DNA from 2 places in the Streptomyces sp. NPDC001351 genome. Region 2 is predicted to be linked to the other one. Evidence: riboswitches for the same ligand, from Rfam matches in the RefSeq annotation. Region 2 holds a riboswitch; the other holds the start of a gene.
What was found. A riboswitch is a leader RNA that binds a small molecule or an ion and turns the genes downstream of it on or off. The one in region 2 is predicted to bind S-adenosylmethionine.
Positions count from the first base shown of each region.

Region 1 (5,365 bases), on a different contig from region 2:
TGCTCGCCCGCCCCGAAGAGGGCAGCCAGCCGAGCCAGATGGCGAAGACCAGCTTCAGCAGAAGGCCCACGAAGAACACGGGGGTGGCGTAGGTCAGGATCGCGAACAGGCGCAGGGCCGCGTCGGGTGCCCGGTCGCGGTGGGAGGCCGCCACCATGCCCAGGGGGACGCCGACCACCAGAGCCACCAGCAGGGCGTAGCAGGCGAGTTCGACGGTCGCGGCGCCGTAGGTGCCGAGCACGTGGGTCACCGGCTGGTTGTCCGTGACCGTGCGGCCGAAGTCGCCAGTGGCCAGCGAGCGCAGGTAGTCCAGGTACTGGGTGAGCAACGGCCGGTCATAGCCCGCCTGGTGGAGTTTGGCCTGGAGCTGGTCCGGGGTGAGGCGGTCGCCGAAGGCGGCGCTGATCGGGTCGCCGGTCAGCCGCATCAGGAAGAAGACCAGGCTGACCAGGATCAGGACGGTGGGGATGATGAGGAGGAAGCGGACCACCAGGTAGCGGGCGAAGCCGTACCCGGCGGCGCCGTCGGCCGGAGAGGCGACGGCGCCGGGGGTCTCCTGCGTCAGAGCGCTCACTTCGTCGAGAGCCCCGCCCAGCGGAACTGGTACGTCGCGTCCAGCTCGTCCGGCACACCACTGATGTCGGTGCGGGTGACGATGGCGGTGGAGCCCTGGAGCAGCGGCAGCAGCGGCACCTGCGCGGCGGCCTTGTCCTGCGCCTGCTTCAGCAGCTCGGTCCGCTTCGCGGCGTCCGTCTCGGTCTCCTCCTTCTTGATCAGCGCGCGCACGGCGGAGTCGTCGTAGGCGTTGGCGACCCAGCTGTTGGCCGAGTAGAAGGGCGAGAGGTAGTTGTCGGCATCCAAGTAGTCGGCGTACCAGCCCAGTTGGTAGAGCGGGTAGAGGTGCTTGACGCGGTCCTTGCCGTACTGGGTCCACTCGGTGGACTGCAGGTTCACCTTGAACAGGCCGGTGGCCTCCAGCTGGGACTTGATCAGGGCGTACTCGTCGGCCGAGGACGAGCCGTAGTGGTCGCTGTTGTACTGGAGGTTGAGGGTGACCGGGGTGGTGACCTTCGCCGCCTTCAGCCGGGCCGCCGCCGCGGCCTTGTCGGGGCCGCCCTTCTTGTCGCCGTAGAGCGACTTGAAGGAGGGGGTGGCCCCGGTCAGGCCGTCCGGGACGGAGCTGTAGAGCGGCTGGTAGGTGTTCTTGTAGACCTGCTGGGCGAGTTGGGCCCGGTCGACGGAGTCCGCGACGGCCTGACGGACGGCGAGCGCCTTCTTCGGATCGGCGTTCTTGGTCTTGGTGCCGTACGGCTGGGTGGTGAAGTCGAAGACGATGTAGCGGATGCCGTTGCCGGAGCCGGTGTGGACCTTGATGCCCTTCTGCTTGGCGAGGTCGTCCAGGTCGGCGGTGGTGAGTGTGCGGTAGACGGCGTCGATGGTGCCCTGCTGGACGTCAAGCTTCAGGTTGCTGGCGTCGGTGTAGTACTTCAGCTGGACGTTCTTGGTCTTCGGTGTGCCCAACTGGCCCTTGTAGTCCGCGTTCGCGGTGAAGGACACCAGCGAGTTCTTGTCGTAGCTCCTGATGCCGTACGGTCCGTTCCACGGCTTGGCCGTGACGATCGCCTTGTCGTCGAGGATCTTGTCCGCGGGGAACACCTGCTCGTCCACGATGTAGCCGGCGGCCGTGGACAGTACCTGCGGGAACAGCGTGTCGTTGGCCGACTTGAGGGTGAAGACGACCGTGGTCGGGTCCGGGGCGGCGACCGAGGCGAGGTTGTACAGCAACGAGGACGGGCCGTTCTCGTCGGCGATCTTCAGGTCCCGGTCGAAGCTGAACTTGACGTCGGACGACGTCAGTTCATGGCCGTTGGCGAACTTCAGGCCCTTCCTGAGCGTGACCGTGTACTCCTTGGGCCCGGTCAGTCTGATCCCGGTGGCCAGGTCCGGGGAGACCTCCGCGGAGCCGTACTTCTGGCTGAGCAGGGTCGCGTAGACCTCGCTCTCGATGGTGCCGGACCCCGCGTCCCAGGCGCCGGCCGGGTCGAGGCTGGTGACCTGGTCGGTCGTACCGATGGTGATCGCCGCGGCGGAGCTCGCAGTGCTTCCGTCCTTGCTGCTGGTGCAGCCGGTCAGCGCCACCAGGAACGCCGTGCCCAGGGATATCGCGCCCAGGCCGGAACGAAGGGGTCTGTTCGGCGTCGGGCCGTTGTTCAGTGCCATCAGGAGTGTCTGCTTCCGCGTCAGGGGTGCGTGAGGCAGCCGTGGCACAGGTGTGCCATGGCGTGCGAGGTCACGTGAGAAAAAGGGTGGAGAGGGTCAAACGAACGGGCGGCGGGGCCGCCGCCGGCCCGGAGAGGGCGGGGTCAGCCCGTACACAGACAGCTGGACACCAGCAGCAGGTCGACATGGCGCCGGGGGCACGTCATGAAGGCTGTCGCCATGCCGTCCTCCTGGGTTCTGGCCCGCCTCGGGGCCGGTGTGAGCGCACTTGCAGAAAGAGAGATCCGCCGAGCCTTCACCTGGGGCACCCCGCTGCGTCGAGGGTTGCCGTCCGGCCAGCCAGGGCTTGATCACCGGAACTCGTAGCTCGCGCACACCGTAGATCGAACTTTCACAGGGCGTCAAGACGGCCTGGATGCAGGAACATCCGTCGACCCCGGCTGGTGCGACCCCACTGCCGTCCGCGTCGCGAGCCACTCGTGCGGATGCCGACCCGCGACGAATCCGCGGGGCGGAGTGGACTGGTAGTTGCCCAGCAATTCCTGGAGGACCGTGGGAAGTTGGGCGACAGTCCGGCGGGACTGCCGGCGTGTGATTCTCCGCGGTCGACGGCCTGTGGCCCTTGTCACTGATCCGGCGTTCCTGGTCTCCGGGTCAGGCCGGCAGGACGAACGGGGGGTGGGCACCATTGAGGAAGTAGTCCCCGGCGTCGCGGAACTGGTGGGCGACGGGCCTGTGCAAGGTGTGGGCCCGGGCGTTGCGCCAGAAGCGGTCGAGGCCCAGCCGTGCGGTTGCGGAGCGGGAGCCGACGACGTCCAGGGCGCGGCTGGTGGATTCCTGCGCGGCCCTGGAAGCGGCGGCCTCGGCCATCGTCACGTGGACTGAGATGTCCGCATACTCGTCGTAGGTGAGGTCTTCGGCGCGGGCCAGCCCGTTGTGTACGGCTGCCAGTGCCTGATCGGCGAGCGCGGCGGCGGAGCGGGTGAGGATCGTGAGTTCCCCGTAGGTGGTCAGTACGTGCGGGTCCTGGGGAGAGCCGTCCGGCCAGGAGGAGCGCCAGGACGACTGGCCCGCCCTGCTGTACTCGCGCGCTTCGGCGAGTGCGCCTTCGGCGAGGCCGAGAAGGAGTTGAACGGACAGGAGGCGCCCGATCGGCGAGGCCAGAGCGGCCGACGGTGACAGCATGTCGTCGTCGGCGGCGAGTGAGCCGAGGACATCGTGGACGGTGACGGGCACGGCGTCGAATTCCACGTCACCTCCGGCCGCGAGCCGCTGTCCGAAGGCTTCCGCGGCGTCGATCCGTACGCCGGGATGCGTGGGAGTGACGACGACGGCGACTGGTTCGCGGTCGCCCGCCCGCTCGGCCCGCACTGCGAGGCGGTCGGCGACCAGAACTCCGGTCGCGTAGCTCTGCCGGCCCTCGAGCACATAGCCCCTCCCTTTCCTGGTCAAGGTCAGTGGGAAGTCCCGAGGGGCGAAACCGCCGCCCCAACACCACTGCTCCGTCGCGGATCGGCGTTCGATCCGGGCGGCGGCGTCGGGCTCGGTGAAGCACCGCGCACTCCATGACAGGAAGTAGTGGGAGCCCAGGAGTTGGGCGATCGCGGCGTCGGTGGTGGCGATCTCCCGGACCACGGCGTACGCGGTGGGCCAGTCCGCGCCGCCTCCGCCGAGTTCGGCCGGTATGAGCAGGTTCAGCAGTCCGGATTCACGGAGTCCGGACACCTCGTCGAAGGGGGGCTTGCCCGCCTGCTCCCTGGCCGCAGCGTCGATGGCGAGGTCGTCCGCGATCTCGTGGGCCACGCGCAACCAGTGAGCGCGGCCGGGCCCGGTCGGGTCGGACGCCGAGGCGGGTGGGGACGGCGTGGTGGTAACGCCCATGGTGGTGGTCTCCTCAAGCGTCTTTGGAGTGTGACCCGTCTTTTCCTAGTAATCCGATAGGAATTATAGGGAATGTGCAGGTCGGCAAGGCGAACCTGTCTCGAAACCGGCGTATGCAAACCGGGGTAAAAGCCTCAGGTTTCGCCCATGCTGTATCGCCATGCGAGATAGTCGCCGACTTGTGTTGTCTCTGTGAAGGCCGCTGCTACTGTTCCCGCCGTGATCCGGACAATCTTCCCGGCGCTGACTCGGCGTCGCGCCGTCGATCTGATGCGTGTGGGCAGCGCCAGCTGTTGCCCGAGCGTCGCCGTGGCCTGCTGCTGAGTCGGACCGACACTCACACGCGCGCTCACTCCTCCCGGCCGTGACCCCCACGTGCGCGGGCACGCCAAGGCACTTTCCTCCCCTCCCGGACGTCCGGCCGACACCAACCGTGTCGCTTCCGGTCGTTCAACCCGCGGTCTTCCGCCTTCCCGCGCTTTCCCCTGCCCGCGTCCACCGCCTCCGCGCGCCCCCGCTCGGATGCGGCCGACCTGGCGGGCACGCCTTCCGAGGAGTTCACCCATGCGTAAGAGACGTATCTCCGCCGTGGCCACCGCCGTCGTCATCGCGACGCTCGCCACCCCGCTCGCCCTCACCTCCACCAGCGCCTACGCCGACCCGGGCGCCGGTATCACCGCCCACCAGCTCGTCGGCGTCGGTTCGGACGTCACCCAGGACGTCCTGGACGCGCTGGCCGGTGAGACCGTCAACGGCTCCAGCTACGCCTCGACCGCGGTCACCGCGGACGGCTACACCCTCGCGTCCTACGACGCGACCGAGCCGGGCACCGGCTCCACCACCTCGCAGATCCAGACGCGGACGAGCGGGCCGAAGTTCCTGCGTCCCAACGGGGCCAACGCCGGCCGCCTCGCCCTGAGCGACTCGGTCGGGGGCGGCAACTACGCGGTCTCATCGACTCAGAGCGACGGCACCGTCGGCATCCAGGACCAGATCGACTTCGCCCGCAACACCAGCGCGCCCGCCGTCTCGGGCACCGCGCTGACCGCGATCCCCTTCGCCCGCGACGCCGTGGACTACGCGGCCAAGGGCTCCGCGCTCGCCCAGCTCACCAAGCAGCAGCTGCACGACATCTACACCGGCGCGCTCACGGAGATCGGCGGGGTGACGCTCCACCCGTTCATCCCCAACTCCGGCTCCGGCACCCGCTCCTTCTTCCAGAAGGCCATCGGCGTCACCGACGCCCAGCTCGGCAGCAACGTCG
Region 1 is NZ_JBIAWS010000012.1:80,420-85,784, reverse strand. It holds gene ACFY1U_RS36340 (ABC transporter permease) at 1-574, opposite strand, end outside; gene ACFY1U_RS36335 (ABC transporter substrate-binding protein) at 571-2,220, opposite strand; SAM riboswitch class IV at 2,480-2,588, opposite strand; gene ACFY1U_RS36330 (acyl-CoA dehydrogenase family protein) at 2,875-4,101, opposite strand; gene ACFY1U_RS36325 (Ig-like domain repeat protein) at 4,666-5,365, shown strand, end outside.
Region 1: linked by a shared signal. The riboswitch ahead of ACFY1U_RS36335 (ABC transporter substrate-binding protein) and the one ahead of thrC (threonine synthase) in region 2 are both predicted to bind S-adenosylmethionine.

Region 2 (5,365 bases):
GTCGCCGAAGCCGGGGGCCTTGACCGCGACGGACTTGAAGGTGCCGCGGATCTTGTTGACGACCAGGGTCGACAGGGCCTCGCCCTCGACGTCCTCGGCGATGATCAGCAGCGGCTTGCCCGACTGCATGACCTTCTCCAGGAGCGGGAGCAGGTCCTTGACGGAACCGATCTTGGAGTTGGCGATCAGGATGTACGGGTCGTCGAGCGACGCCTCCATCCGCTCCATGTCGGTGGCGAAGTACGCCGAGATGTAGCCCTTGTCGAAGCGCATACCCTCGGTGAGCTCCAGCTCCAGACCGAAGGTCTGGGACTCCTCGACGGTGATGACGCCTTCCTTGCCGACCTTGTCCATGGCCTCGGCGATGAGCTCGCCGATCTGGGTGTCGGCGGCGGAGATGGAGGCCGTGGAAGCGATCTGCTCCTTGGTCTCGACATCCTTGGCCTGCTCGAGCAGGGCACCGGAGACGGCCTCGACGGCCTTCTCGATACCGCGCTTGAGGGCCATCGGGTTGGCGCCGGCGGCTACGTTGCGCAGGCCTTCCTTGACCAGGGCCTGGGCGAGCACGGTCGCGGTGGTCGTACCGTCACCGGCGACGTCGTCCGTCTTCTTGGCGACTTCCTTGACCAGCTCGGCGCCGATCTTCTCGTACGGGTCCTCGAGTTCGATCTCCTTGGCGATGGAGACACCATCGTTGGTGATCGTGGGGGCGCCCCACTTCTTCTCGAGGACGACGTTGCGGCCCTTGGGGCCGAGCGTCACCTTCACGGCGTCCGCGAGCTGGTTCATGCCGCGCTCGAGGCCGCGCCGCGCCTCCTCGTCGAACGCGATGATCTTGGCCATGTGAAGTGGTCCCTCCAGGACTGGGGGTGATTCCTTCGGACCGCGCCCGCGCCCGCGACGGACGGCACGCACGCCTCGTGGTTCCTTGCCCCACCTGGCCTGCGGGCCTCACCGACCCGGTCCATCTTTGTCACTCTCACCTTCAGAGTGCTAACGCCAATGATTAGCACTCGGCATGGTCGAGTGCAAGCGCCCCTCAGGGAACAGCCGGGGCGACGGGCCGCCCGGGCCCGCCGCCGGACATGCCGAAGGGCCCGCACCCTCAGGTGCGGGCCCTTCGATCAAGAACAGAAGAACGTCGCTGCAGTTAACCCGGCGCGTGCTTCAGCTGGTCGCCAGACGGACCATGTCCGCCTGCGGCCCCTTCTGGCCCTGCGAGATCTCGAAATCGACCCGCTGACCCTCTTCCAGGGTGCGGTAGCCGTCCATCTGAATCGCACTGTAGTGGACGAAAACATCCGCACCACCGTCGACCGCGATGAAGCCGTACCCCTTCTCCGCGTTGAACCACTTGACGGTGCCCTGAGCCATGCCTAACTCCCCTATTACTGGCCCTTGCACAGATCCACACTTCGCGGATCCGGGTCAGACCTCACCCCCCACGGTTGGGGGCGTGCGCCGGAACGCGTCGACCGCGGCTGAATGTATCTGTCCAACTGCCGTCTGCAACAGGTCAATCGGACGAGAATTCCGGGCACGACCGGTCCGGAATTTACGGAGAATTCGCCCGAATTCAGGGCAAGTCGGGCCCCATAAATGGAGCATAAGGCGCAAAAAACCTGCACACTTTGGCTACTTCTCGCTGCCCGAGAAGTAGGAACTCATATGCACGCGGCAAGCGGAGTCGAGCAGGTTCCCCAACTGTACCGTGCTCAACCATGCAGAATTGCCCCCTCCGCTTCTCTCACGGAGGGGGCAATTCGATGAACTCTCGGTAATCAGCGTTACCGACGGTAATAATCGGTCGTCCGACCTGTTTCGGTCAGCCTCCGGCCACGGCCGGGATGATCGAGACGCCCGCCCCGTCCGGAGTCGCCGTCTCCAGCCCCTGCTCGAACCGCACGTCGTCGTCGTTCACATAGACATTGACGAAGCGGCGAAGCTTGCCCTGGTCATCGAGAACACGCGCGGCGATACCGGTGTGGTTCTTCTCCAGATCGGCGATGACCTCGCCGAGGGTCCCACCTTCAGCAGTGACCTCGGCCTGGCCGCCGGTGTAGGTGCGCAGGATGGTGGGGATACGGACGTTGACGCTCACGATGAACCTCCGGTCGGGGTATGGCTTTTAAGGGGCACGGGGAACTACGCGAGGCCGGCCTCGCGGAACGACTCCAGGCTCGGGCGAATCGTGGCGGTGAGCCCGGTGCCAGCCACCGCATCCAGTGTCTTCAGACCGTCTCCCGTGTTGAGGACGACCGTGGTCAGCGTCGGGTCGAGGACACCGTTCTCGATGAGCTTGCGCGTCACACCCACGGTCACGCCACCGGCGGTCTCCGCGAAGATTCCCTCGGTCCTGGCGAGCAGCCGGATCGCGTCCACGATCTGCTCGTCGTTCACGTCCTCCACCGCCCCACCGGTACGGCGAGCGATGTCCAGCACATACGGCCCGTCCGCCGGGTTGCCGATGGCCAGCGACTTGGCGATCGTGTTCGGCTTCTGCGGCCGCACCACGTCGTGCCCGGCCTTGTAGGCCACCGACACCGGCGAGCAGCCCTCGGCCTGGGCGCCGAAGATCTTGTACGGCTTGTCCTCGACGAGGCCGAGCTTGATCAGCTCTTGCAGCCCCTTGTCGATCTTCGTCAGCTGCGAGCCGGAGGCGATCGGCACGACCAGCTGGTCCGGCAGCCGCCAGCCGAGCTGCTCGCAGATCTCGTACGCCAGGGTCTTGGAGCCCTCGGCGTAGTACGGCCGCAGGTTGACGTTGACGAAGCCCCAGCCCTCGCCGGCCGGGTCGCCGATCAGCTCGGAGCAGAAGCGGTTCACGTCGTCGTAGTTGCCCTCGATGCCGACGAGCTCGCCGCCGTAGACCGCGGCCATGACGACCTTGCCCTGCTCCAGGTCGTGCGGGATGAACACGCAGGAACGGAAGCCGGCGCGGGCGGCGGCGGCACCCACCGCACCGGCCAGGTTGCCGGTGGACGAGCAGGACAGGGTGGTGAAGTCGAAGGCGCGGGCGGCCTCGATGGCCTGGGCGACGACCCGGTCCTTGAAGGAGTGCGTCGGGTTGCCGGAGTCGTCCTTGACGTACAGACCGCCGGTCACGCCCAGCTCGCGGGCCAGGTTGTCGGCCTTGACGAGCTTGGTCCAACCGGGGTTGATGTTGGGCTTGTCCGCCACGTCCGCCGGGACGGGCAGCAGGGGCGCGTAACGCCAGATGTTCGCGGGACCCGCCTCGATCTGCTTGCGGAGCTCCTCGGTGTCGTAGGCCGAGAAGTCGTACGCGATCTCGAGCGGGCCGAAACACTCCTCGCAGGCGAAGACCGGGCCGAGGGGCACCTGGTGACCGCACTCGCGGCAGGAGAGCGCCGCGGCGGGACCGAGGTCGACGGTCGTGGAGTCGGTGGTGCTTGCAACAGTCTGCGCAGCCATGTGAGGCGAGGCCCTTTCTCCTCATCTTCCTCACGACGCATCTCGCCGTGAGACGGATTTGGCACCTTCCCTAGCCGGGAGCCTCGCGGAACGATCAGCATCGATCGGTTACGAGACCGGCTGGAGGGTTGCCGGGGCTTCATCGGGCCGTATCCCTCTGCCCCTCTGGATGAGCGGTATGCGGTTGTGAACGCCGGGCGACCCCGACATGCGATGGTCACCAGCGTTGTTCAAGACTGTAACGGAAGGCCAGGACAGTTGAGATAGTCGTCCGAACCGCGAGATGGATCACATGATGATCCGGTCTTCGCCGAGAGAACGCAGAGGAGCCGCCTACGTGCTGGAAGAAGTCGAGCGCTGGCTGAGCACCCGCTCCTGGTCCCTGACCGACCGCCCTCTCCACCAGATCCTCGCTGCCAAGCAGCGCACGGGACAGTCGGTCAGCGTCGTGCTGCCCGCGCTCAACGAGGAGGAGACGGTCGGCGACATCGTCGCGATCATCCGTCACGACCTGATGCAGCAGGTTCCGCTCGTCGACGAGATCGTCGTCGTCGACTCCGGGTCCACCGACCGTACGTCCGAGGTCGCCGCGGCGGCCGGGGCCAGGGTCGTCCACCGTGACGACATCCTGCCCCGTATCCCGACCGTCCCCGGCAAGGGCGAGGTGCTGTGGCGCTCGCTCCTGGTCACGAGCGGGGACATCGTCTGCTTCATCGACGCCGACCTCAAGGAGTTCTCCTCCGACTTCGTCTCCGGGATCGTCGGCCCGCTGCTCACCGACCCGGCGGTCGACCTGGTCAAGGGCATGTACGACCGTCCGCTGGCCGGCGCCCAGGGCCAGGGCGGCCGGGTCACCGAACTGATGGCGCGCCCGCTGCTCAACATGCACTGGCCGCAGCTGGCGGGCTTCGTGCAGCCGCTCGGCGGTGAGTACGCGGCCCGGCGCAGCCTGCTGGAACAGCTGCCGTTCCCCGTCGGGTACGGCGTCGAGCTGGGCATGCTGGTCGACGCCCTGCACCTGGTGGGCCTCGACGCACTCGCCCAGGTGGACGTCGGGGTGCGCAAGCACCGCCACCAGGACGGGCAGGCGCTGGGCCGGATGTCCGCCGCGATCTACCGCACGGCACAGCTGAGGCTGGCCCGCGGCCACCTCATCCGTCCCTCCCTCACCCAGTTCGAACGGGGCGAGGACGGCTTCGAGCCGCGCACCTACTCCGTGGACACGGAGGAGCGGCCGCCGATGGTGGAGATCACGGAGTACGCGTCGCGCAAGGTCGCCTGAGGCGGCGCGTTACGCGGCGTGGGCGGTGTATACGGTCCACTCGCAGAGCGCAGCCGTACGTTTGAGCGTTTACGGGCCGGGCTAGGTTGAGGCGTATGGCTTCCACGCACGGCGCTGGTCATCAGGTGCTGGTCGCGTCCAACCGCGGCCCGGTCTCGTACGAAGTGCAGGAGGACGGCTCGCTGGCCGCCAGGCGTGGCGGCGGCGGGCTGGTCTCCGGCCTCTCCGCGATCGGGCCCGACGCGGACGCCCTGTGGGTGTGCTCGGCCCTGTCCGACGGCGATCGCGAGGCGGTACGGCGCGGGGCCGGCGAGGGCGGGGTGCGGATGCTGGACATCCCGGCCGGCGTGCACGCCGACGCGTACAACGGCATCGCGAACTCGGTGCTGTGGTTCGTGCACCACATGCTGTACCAGACGCCGCTGGAGCCGGTCTTCGACGCGGAGTTCCGGCGGCAGTGGGCGTCGTACGAGACCTACAACCGGGCCTTCGCCGAGGCGCTGGCGCAGGAGGCGGCCGAGGGCGCGGCGGTGCTGGTGCAGGACTACCACCTGTGTCTGGTGCCGGGCATGCTCCGCGAGCTCCGTCCCGACCTGCGCATCGGGCACTTCTCGCACACGCCGTGGGCACCGGTGGACTACTTCCGGATGC
Region 2 is NZ_JBIAWS010000008.1:392,755-398,119, forward strand. It holds gene groL (chaperonin GroEL) at 1-843, opposite strand, end outside; gene ACFY1U_RS29870 (cold-shock protein) at 1,168-1,374, opposite strand; gene ACFY1U_RS29875 (MoaD/ThiS family protein) at 1,826-2,101, opposite strand; gene thrC (threonine synthase) at 2,146-3,432, opposite strand; SAM riboswitch class I at 3,451-3,608, opposite strand; gene ACFY1U_RS29885 (glucosyl-3-phosphoglycerate synthase) at 3,770-4,714, shown strand; gene ACFY1U_RS29890 (trehalose-6-phosphate synthase) at 4,810-5,365, shown strand, end outside.